3 regions of the Escherichia fergusonii ATCC 35469 genome follow, and region 1 is predicted to be linked to each of the others. Evidence: predicted binding sites of a transcription regulator. Region 1 holds the regulator's gene; each other region holds the start of a gene.
What was found. The regulator sigma-54, encoded in region 1, starts transcription at its own class of promoters, with help from an activator protein. The targets are predictions, from matches to a motif close to GTTGGCACANNTTTCGCTNT.
Positions count from the first base shown of each region.

Region 2: a site for sigma-54 is predicted at 2,702-2,721, ahead of hypA (hydrogenase maturation nickel metallochaperone HypA). Genes of this name have one in related genera too.
Region 3: a site for sigma-54 is predicted at 1,948-1,967, ahead of glnA (glutamate--ammonia ligase). Genes of this name have one in related genera too.

Region 1 covers NC_011740.1:3,263,021-3,267,579, forward strand. Annotated here, with positions in the region: gene lptA (lipopolysaccharide ABC transporter substrate-binding protein LptA) at 1-341, shown strand, start outside; gene lptB (LPS export ABC transporter ATP-binding protein) at 348-1,073, shown strand; gene rpoN (RNA polymerase factor sigma-54) at 1,121-2,554, shown strand; gene hpf (ribosome hibernation promoting factor) at 2,577-2,864, shown strand; gene ptsN (PTS IIA-like nitrogen regulatory protein PtsN) at 2,984-3,475, shown strand; gene rapZ (RNase adapter RapZ) at 3,521-4,375, shown strand; gene npr (PTS phosphocarrier protein NPr) at 4,372-4,559, shown strand, end outside.
Region 2 covers NC_011740.1:360,731-365,289, forward strand. Annotated here, with positions in the region: gene hypE (hydrogenase maturation carbamoyl dehydratase HypE) at 1-66, opposite strand, end outside; gene hypD (hydrogenase formation protein HypD) at 63-1,184, opposite strand; gene hypC (hydrogenase 3 maturation protein HypC) at 1,184-1,456, opposite strand; gene hypB (hydrogenase nickel incorporation protein HypB) at 1,447-2,319, opposite strand; gene hypA (hydrogenase maturation nickel metallochaperone HypA) at 2,323-2,673, opposite strand; gene hycA (formate hydrogenlyase regulator HycA) at 2,887-3,348, shown strand; gene hycB (formate hydrogenlyase subunit HycB) at 3,491-4,102, shown strand; gene hycC (formate hydrogenlyase subunit 3) at 4,099-4,559, shown strand, end outside.
Region 3 covers NC_011740.1:4,000,558-4,005,116, forward strand. Annotated here, with positions in the region: gene typA (ribosome-dependent GTPase TypA) at 1-1,676, opposite strand, end outside; gene glnA (glutamate--ammonia ligase) at 2,049-3,458, shown strand; gene glnL (nitrogen regulation protein NR(II)) at 3,632-4,559, shown strand, end outside.

The sequences.
Region 1 (4,559 bases):
TCGTCACCCGTCCGGGTGGTGAACAAGGTAAGGAAGTGATCGACGGTTACGGTAACCCGGCCACCTTCTATCAAATGCAGGATAACGGTAAACCGGTCGAAGGTCATGCCTCCAAGATGCACTACGAACTGGCGAAAGATTTCGTCGTGCTCACTGGTAATGCTTATCTACAACAAGTCGATAGCAACATTAAAGGCGACAAGATCACTTACCTGGTGAAAGAACAGAAAATGCAGGCCTTCAGCGATAAAGGCAAACGCGTAACCACCGTTCTGGTGCCATCGCAATTGCAGGATAAAAACAATAAAGGCCAGGCCCCGGCGCAGAAAAAGGGTAATTAATTCGTTATGGCAACATTAACTGCAAAAAACCTGGCAAAAGCGTACAAAGGTCGCCGCGTCGTAGAAGACGTCAGCCTGACCGTAAACTCTGGTGAAATTGTCGGTTTGCTCGGCCCAAACGGTGCCGGTAAGACCACGACTTTCTATATGGTTGTCGGTATTGTGCCGCGCGATGCGGGTAATATTATTATTGACGACGAAGATATTAGTCTGCTGCCGCTCCATGCGCGCGCGCGTCGTGGCATTGGCTATTTACCGCAGGAAGCCTCTATTTTCCGTCGTCTTAGCGTTTACGATAACCTAATGGCTGTACTGCAAATTCGTGATGATCTGACCAATGAGCAACGTGAAGATCGCGCCAACGAATTGATGGAAGAGTTCCATATAGAACATCTGCGCGACAGCATGGGGCAGTCACTCTCCGGGGGCGAGCGCCGCCGCGTGGAGATTGCCCGTGCACTGGCTGCCAATCCCAAATTCATTCTGCTTGACGAACCTTTTGCCGGTGTTGACCCGATCTCTGTTATCGATATCAAACGCATTATTGAACACTTGCGAGATAGTGGTCTGGGTGTGCTTATTACCGACCACAACGTGCGTGAAACGCTGGCTGTATGTGAACGCGCATATATCGTCAGTCAGGGGCATTTGATCGCCCACGGCACACCAACAGAAATCTTACACGACGAGCACGTTAAGCGTGTATACCTTGGGGAAGACTTCAGACTCTGATAGGGTAGAGAATTGCGACGTTTTAGCAGGAGAGTACGATTCTGAACATGAAGCAAGGTTTGCAACTCAGGCTTAGCCAACAACTGGCGATGACGCCTCAGTTACAACAGGCGATTCGTCTGTTGCAATTGTCGACGCTGGAACTCCAGCAAGAACTTCAGCAGGCGCTGGAAAGTAACCCCCTGCTCGAGCAAACCGACCTTCACGAAGAAGTTGATACTCAGCAGCCCCAGGATAGCGAAGCACTGGACACCGCTGACGCACTCGAACAAAAAGAGATGCCAGAGGAGCTGCCACTCGACGCCAGTTGGGATGAAATCTATACCGCAGGTACGCCATCGGGCACCAGTGGTGATTACATCGATGACGAACTCCCGGTCTATCAGGGTGAGACAACCCAGACATTGCAAGATTACCTGATGTGGCAGGTTGAGCTGACGCCCTTTTCCGATACCGATCGAGCTATTGCGACTTCAATCGTTGATGCTGTTGATGAAACCGGCTATCTCACTGTCTCGCTGGAAGATATTCTCGAAAGCATGGGTGATGAAGAGATCGACATCGAAGAGATCGAAGCCGTTCTCAAACGAATCCAACGTTTTGATCCTGTCGGTGTCGCAGCAAAAGATCTGCGTGACTGTTTGCTGATCCAACTTTCCCAGTTTGACAAATCAACCCCCTGGCTGGATGAAGCCCGATTAATCATCAGCGATCACCTGGATCTACTGGCAAATCATGACTTTCGCAGCTTGATGCGTGTTACGCGGCTGAAAGAAGATGTGCTGAAAGAAGCGGTTAATTTGATCCAGTCTCTGGATCCCCGTCCCGGTCAGTCGATCCAGACGGGAGAGCCAGAATATGTGATCCCGGATGTGCTGGTGCGTAAACATAACGGTCACTGGACAGTGGAGCTCAACAGCGACAGTATTCCTCGTCTGCAAATTAACCAACAATATGCAGCAATGTGTAATGGTGCACGTAATGACGCCGACAGCCAATTTATTCGCAGCAACTTACAGGATGCGAAATGGCTTATAAAGAGTCTGGAAAGCCGTAACGACACATTACTGCGCGTCAGCCGCTGCATCGTAGAACAACAGCAAGCCTTCTTTGAGCAAGGCGAAGAATTTATGAAACCGATGGTGCTGGCAGATATCGCCGAGGCCGTCGAAATGCACGAATCGACGATTTCCCGTGTGACCACGCAGAAATATCTGCACAGTCCACGAGGCATTTTTGAACTGAAGTATTTCTTTTCCAGCCATGTTAATACCGAAGGCGGAGGCGAAGCCTCATCAACGGCGATTCGGGCGCTGGTGAAGAAACTGATAGCGGCAGAAAATCCCGCGAAACCTCTGAGTGACAGCAAGTTAGCAACTATGCTTTCTGAACAGGGTATCATGGTGGCGCGCCGCACCGTTGCGAAGTACCGAGAGTCTTTATCCATTCCGCCGTCAAATCAGCGTAAACAACTGGTTTGACTCAACCGATAAGGAAGACACTATGCAGCTAAACATCACTGGAAATAACGTCGAAATTACCGATGCTCTGCGCGACTTTGTCACCACCAAATTCGCAAAACTGGAACAATATTTTGACCGGATCAATCAGGTTTATATTGTGCTGAAGGTGGAGAAAGTTACCCATACCTCGGATGCGACACTGCATGTAAACGGTGGAGAAATTCATGCCAGTGCGGAAGGTCAGGATATGTACGCCGCCATTGATGGCTTAATTGATAAACTGGCAAGACAACTGACTAAGCATAAAGATAAACTGAAACAACACTAATCGTCCGGGCAGTTAACGGGTGCAGGAGGGCCTGTTGTGTAACGCAACGGGCCGTTTGTACAGTTAGCGCTCCGAACCTGATCCCAGATAACTTAACGGGCAGGTTCTTAGGTGAAATTATGATAAATAACGATACGACCCTACAACTCAGTAGTGTACTTAACCAGGAATGTACGCGCAGTGGTGTTCACTGCCAAAGTAAAAAACGTGCGCTGGAGATCATCAGTGAACTGGCGGCAAAACAATTAAGCCTGCCACCACAAGTGGTCTTTGAAGCCATACTGACACGAGAAAAAATGGGGAGTACCGGGATCGGCAATGGTATCGCCATCCCTCATGGCAAGCTGGAAGAAGATACGCTTCGTGCCGTTGGAGTGTTTGTGCAACTGGAAACACCTATTGCTTTCGATGCTATCGATAACCAGCCTGTTGATCTGCTTTTTGCCTTGCTGGTACCCGCAGATCAAACCAAAACGCATTTACACACCCTGTCGCTGGTGGCAAAACGCCTGGCCGATAAAACTATTTGTCGCCGTCTGCGCGCCGCCCAAAGTGACGAGGAGTTGTACAAAATCATTACTGATACCGAAGGGGATCAGAATGAGGCGTAGCACCACCGGGGGCTCCCCTTTTGATGTAGTGAGGAGAAACAGTACATGGTACTGATGATCGTCAGCGGTCGCTCAGGGTCTGGTAAATCCGTTGCCCTGCGGGCGTTGGAAGATATGGGTTTTTATTGCGTGGATAACCTCCCCGTAGTCCTGCTGCCCGATCTTGCTCGCACCCTGGCTGAGCGAGAGATATCTGCCGCCGTCAGCATTGATGTGCGCAATATGCCGGAATCGCCGGAGATTTTTGAACAGGCGATGACAAACCTGCCGGAAGCTTTTTCTCCGCAACTGCTGTTTCTTGATGCCGACCGCAACACGCTTATTCGCCGTTATAGCGACACGCGCCGTTTGCACCCGCTCTCCAGTAAAAATCTGTCACTGGAAAGCGCGATCGACAAAGAAAGTGATCTACTGGAGCCGCTGCGCTCTCGGGCAGATCTTATTGTCGATACCTCCGAAATGTCTGTTCATGAACTGGCAGAAATGCTGCGTACCCGCCTGCTGGGTAAACGTGAGCGTGAACTGACGATGGTCTTTGAGTCCTTCGGCTTCAAGCACGGTATTCCTATCGATGCAGATTATGTGTTTGATGTGCGCTTCCTGCCTAACCCGCACTGGGATCCGAAACTGCGACCGATGACGGGCCTCGACAAGCCTGTCGCCGCGTTTCTCGACAGGCACACAGAAGTACACAATTTTATCTACCAGACACGTAGCTACCTTGAGTTATGGTTACCCATGCTGGAAACCAACAACCGTAGCTATCTGACGGTCGCCATTGGTTGTACCGGCGGGAAACACCGTTCGGTGTATATTGCAGAGCAACTGGCAGACTACTTCCGCTCGCGCGGTAAAAACGTACAGTCACGCCACCGCACGCTGGAAAAACGCAAAACATGACCGTCAAACAAACTGTTGAAGTGACTAATAAGCTGGGTATGCACGCCCGGCCCGCCATGAAACTGTTTGAGCTAATGCAGGGCTTTGATGCAGAAGTTCTGCTGCGTAATGATGAGGGCACGGAAGCCGAAGCTAACAGCGTGATTGCCTTATTGATGCTGGACTCTGCGAAAGGTCGTCAAAT
Region 2 (4,559 bases), 1.7 Mb from region 1:
CAGGCTGTTGATTAATTGCTGCATCGCCTGGCCGCCGCTGCCGTGGGCGAGTTGGATATTATTCACGCTTCACTCTCCTGCTGACGATACTGATACCACGCGGCGCATGCTCCTTCGGAGGAAACCATCAGCGCGCCAAACGCGGTTTGAGGATTACAGGTGTTACCAAACAGCGGGCATTGATGCGGCTTACATTTGCCCGTTAATACTTCGCCACAACGTGCGCGCGGGTCATCGCAAACCTGCTGCGGTGCCGGGCGGAAATGCGCTTCGGCGTCAAATCGTTGATAGTCCGGCGTCAGGTGTACACCAGAAGATTCAATCACGCCTAAGCCGCGCCATTCGCTGTCGCCGTTGACGCAGAAGACATCCGCAATCGCCTGTTGCGCCAGCAGGTTACCGGCATCTGGCACCACCCGCCGATACTGATTTTCTACCTTGCTGTGGGCCGCTATTTTCTGCTCCACCAGCATGACCACGCCTTGTAGTAGATCAAGCGGTTCGAATCCAGCAACCACCAGAGGACGATGAAAATCACTGGCGATAAAATTATAGGCGTCGGTGCCGATAACCATACTGACGTGGCCCGGCGCGAGGAACGCATCGATACCGTTATCCGGCTGTTCCAGCAAACTGCGTAGCGTTGGGATCAGCGTAATATGCTGGCAGAAAAAGTAAAAATTTTGCACACCGCGGGCTTTCGCCTGTTGCAGAGTGATGGCCGTCGTCGGCATGGTGGTTTCAAACCCTAAGCCGAAGAACACCACTTTACGAGTTGGATTCTCCTGCGCCAGTTTCAACGCATCCATTGGCGAGTAAACGATGCGAACATCGGCACCGCGCGCTTTTGCCTGTAACAGCGACCCCTGTTTCCCTGGTACGCGCATGGCGTCGCCAAAGGTACAGAAGATGACTTCCGGATGGCTGGCAATCTCCACGCAGGTGTCGATTCTTCCCATCGGCAGTACACATACCGGGCAACCCGGACCGTGGATAAACTCAACGTTCTCCGGCAGTAACTGGTCGAGGCCGAATTTAAAAATGGCGTGGGTATGGCCGCCGCACACTTCCATAATCCGCAGAGGGCGTTCAGCGGTGTAAGAGAGATGTGAAGCACGTTCGCGTAGATGCTCAATTAACTGCATCACCTGTTCCGGCGCGCGATATTCATCAACAAAACGCATTATTTTTCCTCGCCATACAACAGCGCGCCGACATCCGGCTCAACGTCAAACATGTTTTGTAAGGCGTCGAGGGTGTCGCGCGCTTCGGCTTCATTAATTACGCTCATGGCAAAGCCAACGTGAACCAGTACCCACTGGCCCACGCGTGGCTGACCGTTTTCATCGCAGCTGCCGACTAACGTTAGGTCGACGTCGCGCTGAATACCGCAGACGTCGACTTTCGCCTGGTTGCCGTCAATGGTGCGGATCTGGCCGGGAACGCCTATGCACATCGCTGTGTCTCCAGCCAGTTCAGCCACTGGTCCATCCCTTCGCCGCTGGTGGCTGAAATAAGGATGATTTCAATTTCTGGATTGACTTCGCGGGCGCAGGCGATGCACTTCTCAACGTCGAAATTGAGATACGGTAGCAGGTCAACTTTGTTGAGCAGCATCAGTGAGGCGGCGGCAAACATATGTGGATATTTCAGCGGTTTGTCTTCACCTTCGGTAACGGAAAGCACCGCCACTTTGTGTTTTTCACCGAGATCGAAGCTCGCCGGACATACGAGGTTGCCAACGTTTTCGATAAACAGAATACCGTTATCGTCCAGTGGCAGGCGCGGCGCGGCGTCGGCGATCATCTGTGCGTCAAGATGGCAACCTTTACCGGTATTCACCTGAATCGCTGGCGTGCCGGTAGCGCGAATGCGCGCGGCATCGTTCACGGTTTGCTGGTCGCCTTCAATCACCGCACACGGAACGTTATCTTTCAGGCGCATTAAGGTTTCAGTCAGCAGCGTGGTTTTACCGGAACCAGGGCTGGAAACCAGGTTGAGTACCAACTGATTGCGGGCAGCAAAGCGCGCGCGGTTGCGTTCAGCCAGACGGTTGTTTTTGTCCAGCACGTCAATTTCGACTTCCAGCATCCGACGCTGGCTCATGCCCGGCGCGTGAGTGCCCGCTTTGCCATGACCGTAATGCAGGTCGCCTTCTTCAGTCTGGCTGGGGGTAAATTCAGGCGCTTTAATGCCGGTGATTTTCATCTTCGGGCGTGCCGCCGGGGCAAATGGCGCGCTACGAAACGCGGAATGAGGGTTATGTTCATCACCCTCGATATACAGGTTGCCTTCACCGCAACCGCATGTTGTACACATCGCTCACTCCTGGTCTATTTCTATCCGCCGAATCTGTAAACCGTCGTCTGCCACAATCTGTAGCATGTCACCATGACACTGTGGACAGCGGCGGACGCGCTGGGTCAGTAGCGTCACATACTGTTGGCATGTTTCACACCAGCATTCGGCCTCTTGTTCTTCGAGGTGCAGTTTACAACCTTCCGCCACGCTGCCGCGGCAAACCAGATCAAAACAAAAGGCAAGAGAGCTGGTTTCGACACAAGAAAATGCGCCAATTTTGAGCCAGACCCCAGTTACGCGTTTTGCGCCGTGTTTTGCGGCCTGCTGTTCGATCAATTCCAGTGCCCGTTGGCAGAGGGTTATTTCGTGCATATTGCCTCCCGTCATCGTATCTCCGGGATAAGCAATATTTGTGCCATCCTGTTTTAATCGCTACAGCCTCTGGTGACGATAATGACGAAATGACATGTCATCACAGCGTCAAAAATCACAGTGATTCAGGTGATTTACTGATAAAACAATGAGTTAAAAAATGGCATGAAAAATGCTTATAGCTGGTCGTCTCTGTTAACCGGGTAACCTGACATGACTATTTGGGAAATAAGCGAAAAAGCCGATTACATCGCGCAGCGGCACCGTCGCCTACAGGACCAGTGGCATATTTACTGCAACTCACTGGTCCAGGGGATCACGCTATCAAAAGCACATTTGCATCACGGAATGAGTTGTGCGGCAGAAAAAGACCTCTGCTTCGTTCTCTTCGAACACTTCCGTATCTACGTCACCCTGGCGGATGGTTTTAATAATCACATCATTGAGTATTACATCGAATCCAAAGAGCCCAACAGTAAACAACTGATTGGGCGAGCAGAGTTGTCAATAGACGGCAAGATAGACGGTGAGATCAGCAACCGTGATCGCGAGCAAGTGCTTGAACACTATCTCGGCAAAATCGCCCGCGTCTATGACGGCCTGTATGCCGCTGTAGAAAGTAATGCGCCAGTGGATCTGGGCTTACTGATTGATGAGCAAAACCCGGTCGTATAAGCCGCCGTTTTGTCCGTATAGCGCCGTCACGGGCGTTGTACTGCATCACAACTAACTGGAAATGGGCGTGTCGAGGGATGTCAAAAATGACATCTCATCGGCATGTTTTCGTCAAAAATGACAATCACCTGAGGAATGACTGGTGAATCGTTTTGTAATTGCTGACTCCACGCTCTGTATCGGCTGTCACACCTGTGAAGCTGCCTGTTCAGAGACGCATCGCCAGCATGGGCTGCAATCTATGCCGCGCCTGCGAGTGATGTTGAATGAAAAAGAATCTGCGCCACAACTTTGCCACCACTGTGAAGATGCACCCTGCGCAACGGTCTGCCCGGTTAACGCCATCACCCGCGTTGATGGGGCTGTGCAGCTAAATGAAAGTCTGTGCGTAAGCTGCAAACTGTGCGGCATCGCCTGCCCGTTTGGCGCAATCGAATTTTCCGGCAGCCGTCCGCTGGATATTCCGGCAAACGCCAATACCCCGAAAGCACCACCGGCACCGCCTGCTCCGGCGCGTGTCAGCACGCTGCTTGACTGGGTGCCGGGTATTCGCGCGATCGCCGTCAAATGTGACCTCTGTAGCTTTGATGAACAAGGTCCGGCCTGCGTGCGGATGTGCCCAACCAAAGCCCTGCATCTGGTGGATAACACCGATATCGCCCGCGTCAGCAAACGTAAGCGTGAGCTGACCTTTAACACGGACTTTGGCGATCTCACCTTGTTTCAGCAGGCTCAAAGTGGAGAGGCTAAATGAGCGCAATTTCCCTGATCAATAGCGGCGTGGCGTGGTTTGCTGCCGCCGCTGTTCTGGCATTTCTCTTTTCTTTTCAAAAGGCGCTAAGCGGCTGGATTGCCGGAATTGGCGGCGCGGTGGGTAGCCTGTATACGGCAGCCGCGGGCTTCACTGTGCTGACTGGCGCGGTTGGCGTGAGCGGCGCGCTTTCGCTGGTAAGCTACGATGTGCAAATCTCTCCGCTTAATGCGATTTGGCTGATTACCCTCGGCCTGTGCGGTCTGTTTGTCAGCCTCTACAACATTGACTGGCATCGCCATGCGCAGGTGAAGTGTAACGGCTTGCAGATCAATATGTTGATGGCTGCTGCCGTCTGTGCCGTCATTGCCAGCAATCTGGGCATGTTCGTAGTAATGGCAGAAATCATGGCCCTGTGTGCGGTGTTCCTCACCAGCAACAGCAAAGAGGGCAAACTGTG
Region 3 (4,559 bases), 740 kb from region 1:
GGAACCAGAACAACGGCTTCGTCAGTACCGGAAGCACGCATGTTGGTCAGTTTCTTACCGGTCAGACAGTTTACAGTCAGGTCGTTAGAACGGCTGTGAATACCGATAATCTGACCTTCGTAAACTTCGGCACCGTGACCGAGGAACAGCTTACCGCGATCCTGCAGACCGAACAGCGCGAACGCTACCGCTTTACCCTGACCGTTAGAGATCAGTACGCCGTTCTGACGCTGACCCACTTCACCCGGACGTACGTCGTCGTAGTGGCTGAAGGTGGAGTACAGCAGACCCGTACCAGAAGTCATGGTCATGAACTCAGAACGGAAGCCAATCAGACCACGGCTTGGGATCACGTAGTCGAGACGTACGCGGCCTTTACCGTCTGGATTCATGTTTTTCAGGTCGCCTTTACGTTCGCCCAGCGCCTGCATCACAGAACCCTGATGCTGTTCTTCAACGTCCAGAGTCACGTTTTCATACGGCTCTTGTTTACGACCGTCGATTTCACGGAAGATAACTTTCGGACGGGATACCGCCAGTTCGAAACCTTCACGACGCATGTTTTCGATCAGAACAGACAAGTGCAGTTCGCCACGGCCAGAAACGCGGAACGCATCGGCATCTTCGGTTTCTTCTACGCGCAGCGCAACGTTGTGTACCAGTTCTTTGTTCAGACGATCCAGGATCTGACGAGACGTTACGAACTTACCTTCTTTGCCGCAGAACGGTGAGGTGTTAACGCAGAAGAACATAGAAACGGTCGGCTCATCAACGGAGAGTGCCGGCAGCGCTTCAACGTTTTGCGTGTCGCAAACGGTGTCAGAAATGTTCAGTTCGCCCAGGCCCGTGATCGCCACGATATCGCCAGCTTCCGCCAGATCGGTTTCGATACGTTCCAGACCGAGGTGGCCCAGCACTTTACCGACTTTCGCGTTGCGGGTTTTGCCTTCGCTATCGATGATAGTAACTTGCTGGTTCGGCTTCACTTTACCGCGCTTGATGCGGCCAATGCCGATAACGCCAACATAGCTGTTGTAATCGAGCTGAGAAATCTGCATCTGGAACGGACCGTCAAGGTCAACGTCCGGCGCAGGAACGTGGTCAACAATTGCCTGATACAGCGGGGTCATGTCTTCCGCCATATCTTCGTGGTCCAGACCGGCGATACCGTTCAGCGCAGAAGCGTAAACGATCGGGAAGTCCAGCTGCTCGTCGGTCGCGTCGAGGTTAACGAACAGATCGAATACCTGATCCACAACCCAATCAGGACGCGCGCCAGGGCGGTCAACTTTGTTGATAACAACAATCGGCTTCAGGCCGTAAGCAAACGCTTTTTTGGTTACGAAGCGCGTTTGCGGCATCGGGCCGTCAAATGCGTCAACCACCAGCAGCACTGAGTCTACCATGGACATTACACGTTCAACTTCACCACCGAAGTCGGCGTGCCCCGGGGTATCAACGATGTTGATACGGTAATCATTCCATTTGATAGCGGTGTTTTTCGCGAGGATGGTAATCCCACGCTCTTTCTCCAAATCGTTGGAGTCCATCACGCGCTCTTGGGTTTCGGCACGAGAGTCGAACGTACCGGATTGTTGGAGCAGCTTGTCTACCAGGGTGGTTTTACCATGGTCTACGTGCGCGATGATGGCGATATTACGCAATTTTTCGATCACAACTTTGCCTCAGGCATTAGAAATAGCGCGTTATTGTACACGGATTAATCGCACTACAAAACAGGATCACAAACATCCTCCGCAAACAAGTATTGCAGAGTCCCTTTGTGATCGCTTTCACGGAGCATAAAAAGGGTTATCCAAAGGTCATTGCACCAATATGGTGCTTAATGTTTCCATTGAAGCACTATATTGGTGCAACATTCACATCGTGGTGCAGCCCTTTTGCACGATGGTGCGCATGATAACGCCTTTTAGGGGCAATTTAAAAGTTGGCACAGATTTCGCTTTATCTTTTTTACGGCGACACGGCCAAAATAATTGCAGATTTCGTTACCACGACGACCATGACCAATCCAGGAGAGTTAAAGTATGTCCGCTGAACACGTACTGACGATGCTGAACGAGCACGAAGTGAAGTTTGTTGATTTGCGCTTCACCGATACCAAAGGTAAAGAACAGCACGTCACTATCCCTGCTCATCAGGTGAATGCTGAATTCTTCGAAGAAGGAAAAATGTTTGACGGCTCCTCGATTGGCGGCTGGAAAGGCATTAACGAATCCGACATGGTGCTGATGCCAGACGCATCCACCGCAGTGATTGACCCGTTCTTCGCGGACTCTACCCTGATTATCCGTTGCGATATCCTTGAACCTGGCACCCTGCAAGGCTATGACCGTGACCCGCGTTCCATCGCGAAGCGCGCTGAAGATTATCTGCGTTCTACTGGCATTGCCGACACCGTACTGTTCGGGCCAGAACCTGAATTCTTCCTGTTCGATGACATCCGTTTCGGCGCGTCTATCTCCGGTTCTCATGTTGCCATCGACGATATCGAAGGTGCATGGAACTCCTCCACCAAATATGAAGGTGGTAACAAAGGTCACCGTCCGGCAGTGAAAGGCGGTTACTTCCCGGTTCCGCCAGTAGACTCGGCTCAGGATATCCGTTCTGAAATGTGTCTGGTGATGGAACAGATGGGTCTGGTGGTCGAAGCCCATCACCACGAAGTAGCGACTGCTGGTCAGAACGAAGTGGCAACCCGCTTCAATACCATGACCAAAAAAGCTGACGAAATTCAGATCTACAAATATGTTGTGCACAACGTGGCGCACCGCTTCGGTAAAACCGCGACCTTTATGCCAAAACCGATGTTCGGTGATAACGGCTCTGGTATGCACTGCCACATGTCACTGTCTAAAAACGGCGTCAACCTATTCGCGGGCGACAAATATGCAGGTCTGTCTGAGCAGGCGTTGTACTACATTGGCGGCGTAATCAAACACGCTAAAGCAATTAACGCCCTGGCAAACCCGACCACCAACTCTTACAAGCGTCTGGTCCCGGGCTACGAAGCACCGGTAATGCTGGCTTACTCTGCGCGTAACCGTTCTGCGTCTATCCGTATTCCGGTGGTTTCTTCTCCGAAAGCACGTCGTATCGAAGTCCGTTTCCCGGACCCAGCGGCTAACCCGTACCTGTGCTTTGCTGCCCTGCTGATGGCCGGTCTTGATGGTATCAAGAACAAGATCCATCCGGGCGAAGCCATGGACAAAAACCTGTATGACCTGCCGCCAGAAGAAGCGAAAGAGATCCCACAGGTTGCAGGCTCTCTGGAAGAAGCACTGAACGAACTGGATCTGGACCGCGAGTTCCTGAAAGCCGGTGGCGTGTTCACTGACGAAGCCATTGATGCGTACATCGCTCTGCGTCGCGAAGAAAATGACCGCGTGCGTATGACTCCGCATCCGGTAGAGTTTGAGCTGTACTACAGCGTCTAATAGTTGAAGTTGTACTACCCGGCGCAACAACGCCGGGATTTAGTTGCCGTGGAAACTTTCAGCCCATCTCTGCATGGGCTTTTTTCTCCGTCAATTCTCTGATGCTTCGCGCTTTTTATCCGTAAAAAGCTATAATGCACTAAAATGGTGCAACCTGTTCAGGAGACTGCTTTATGGCAACAGGCACGCAGCCCGATGCTGGGCAGATCCTCAACTCGCTGATTAACAGTATTTTGTTAATCGATGACAACCTGGCGATCCATTACGCCAACCCCGCCGCGCAACAACTGCTCGCCCAAAGCTCCCGCAAATTGTTTGGTACGCCGTTACCGGAACTGTTGAGCTACTTCTCATTAAATATCGAGCTGATGCAAGAAAGTCTGGAGGCGGGGCAAGGTTTTACCGATAACGAAGTGACGCTGGTCATCGACGGGCGCTCGCATATCCTTTCTGTGACGGCCCAGCGTATGCCGGACGGCATGATCCTGCTGGAGATGGCACCGATGGATAACCAGCGCCGCTTAAGTCAGGAACAGCTACAGCACGCCCAGCAGGTTGCTGCCCGTGATTTAGTGCGCGGCCTGGCGCATGAGATTAAAAATCCGCTTGGCGGTTTACGTGGTGCGGCGCAGTTGCTCAGCAAAGCATTACCTGACCCGTCACTGCTGGAATATACCAAAGTGATTATTGAACAGGCGGATCGGTTGCGAAATCTGGTCGACCGTCTGTTGGGGCCGCAACTGCCCGGTACGCGCGTTACCGAAAGTATTCACAAAGTGGCTGAACGCGTGGTGACGCTGGTGTCGATGGAACTGCCGGACAACGTGCGGTTGATTCGTGATTACGACCCCAGCCTGCCGGAACTGGCGCACGACCCGGATCAAATTGAACAGGTCTTGCTGAATATTGTGCGCAATGCGCTACAGGCGCTGGGGCCGGAAGGTGGTGAAATCATTCTGCGTACCCGCACCGCGTTTCAACTGACCTTACACGGCGAGCGCTATCGGCTGGCGGCGCGGATTGATGTGGAAGATAACGGGCCAGGCATTCCGCCTCATTTGCAGGATACGCTGTTTTACCCGATGGTCAGCGGCCGCGAAG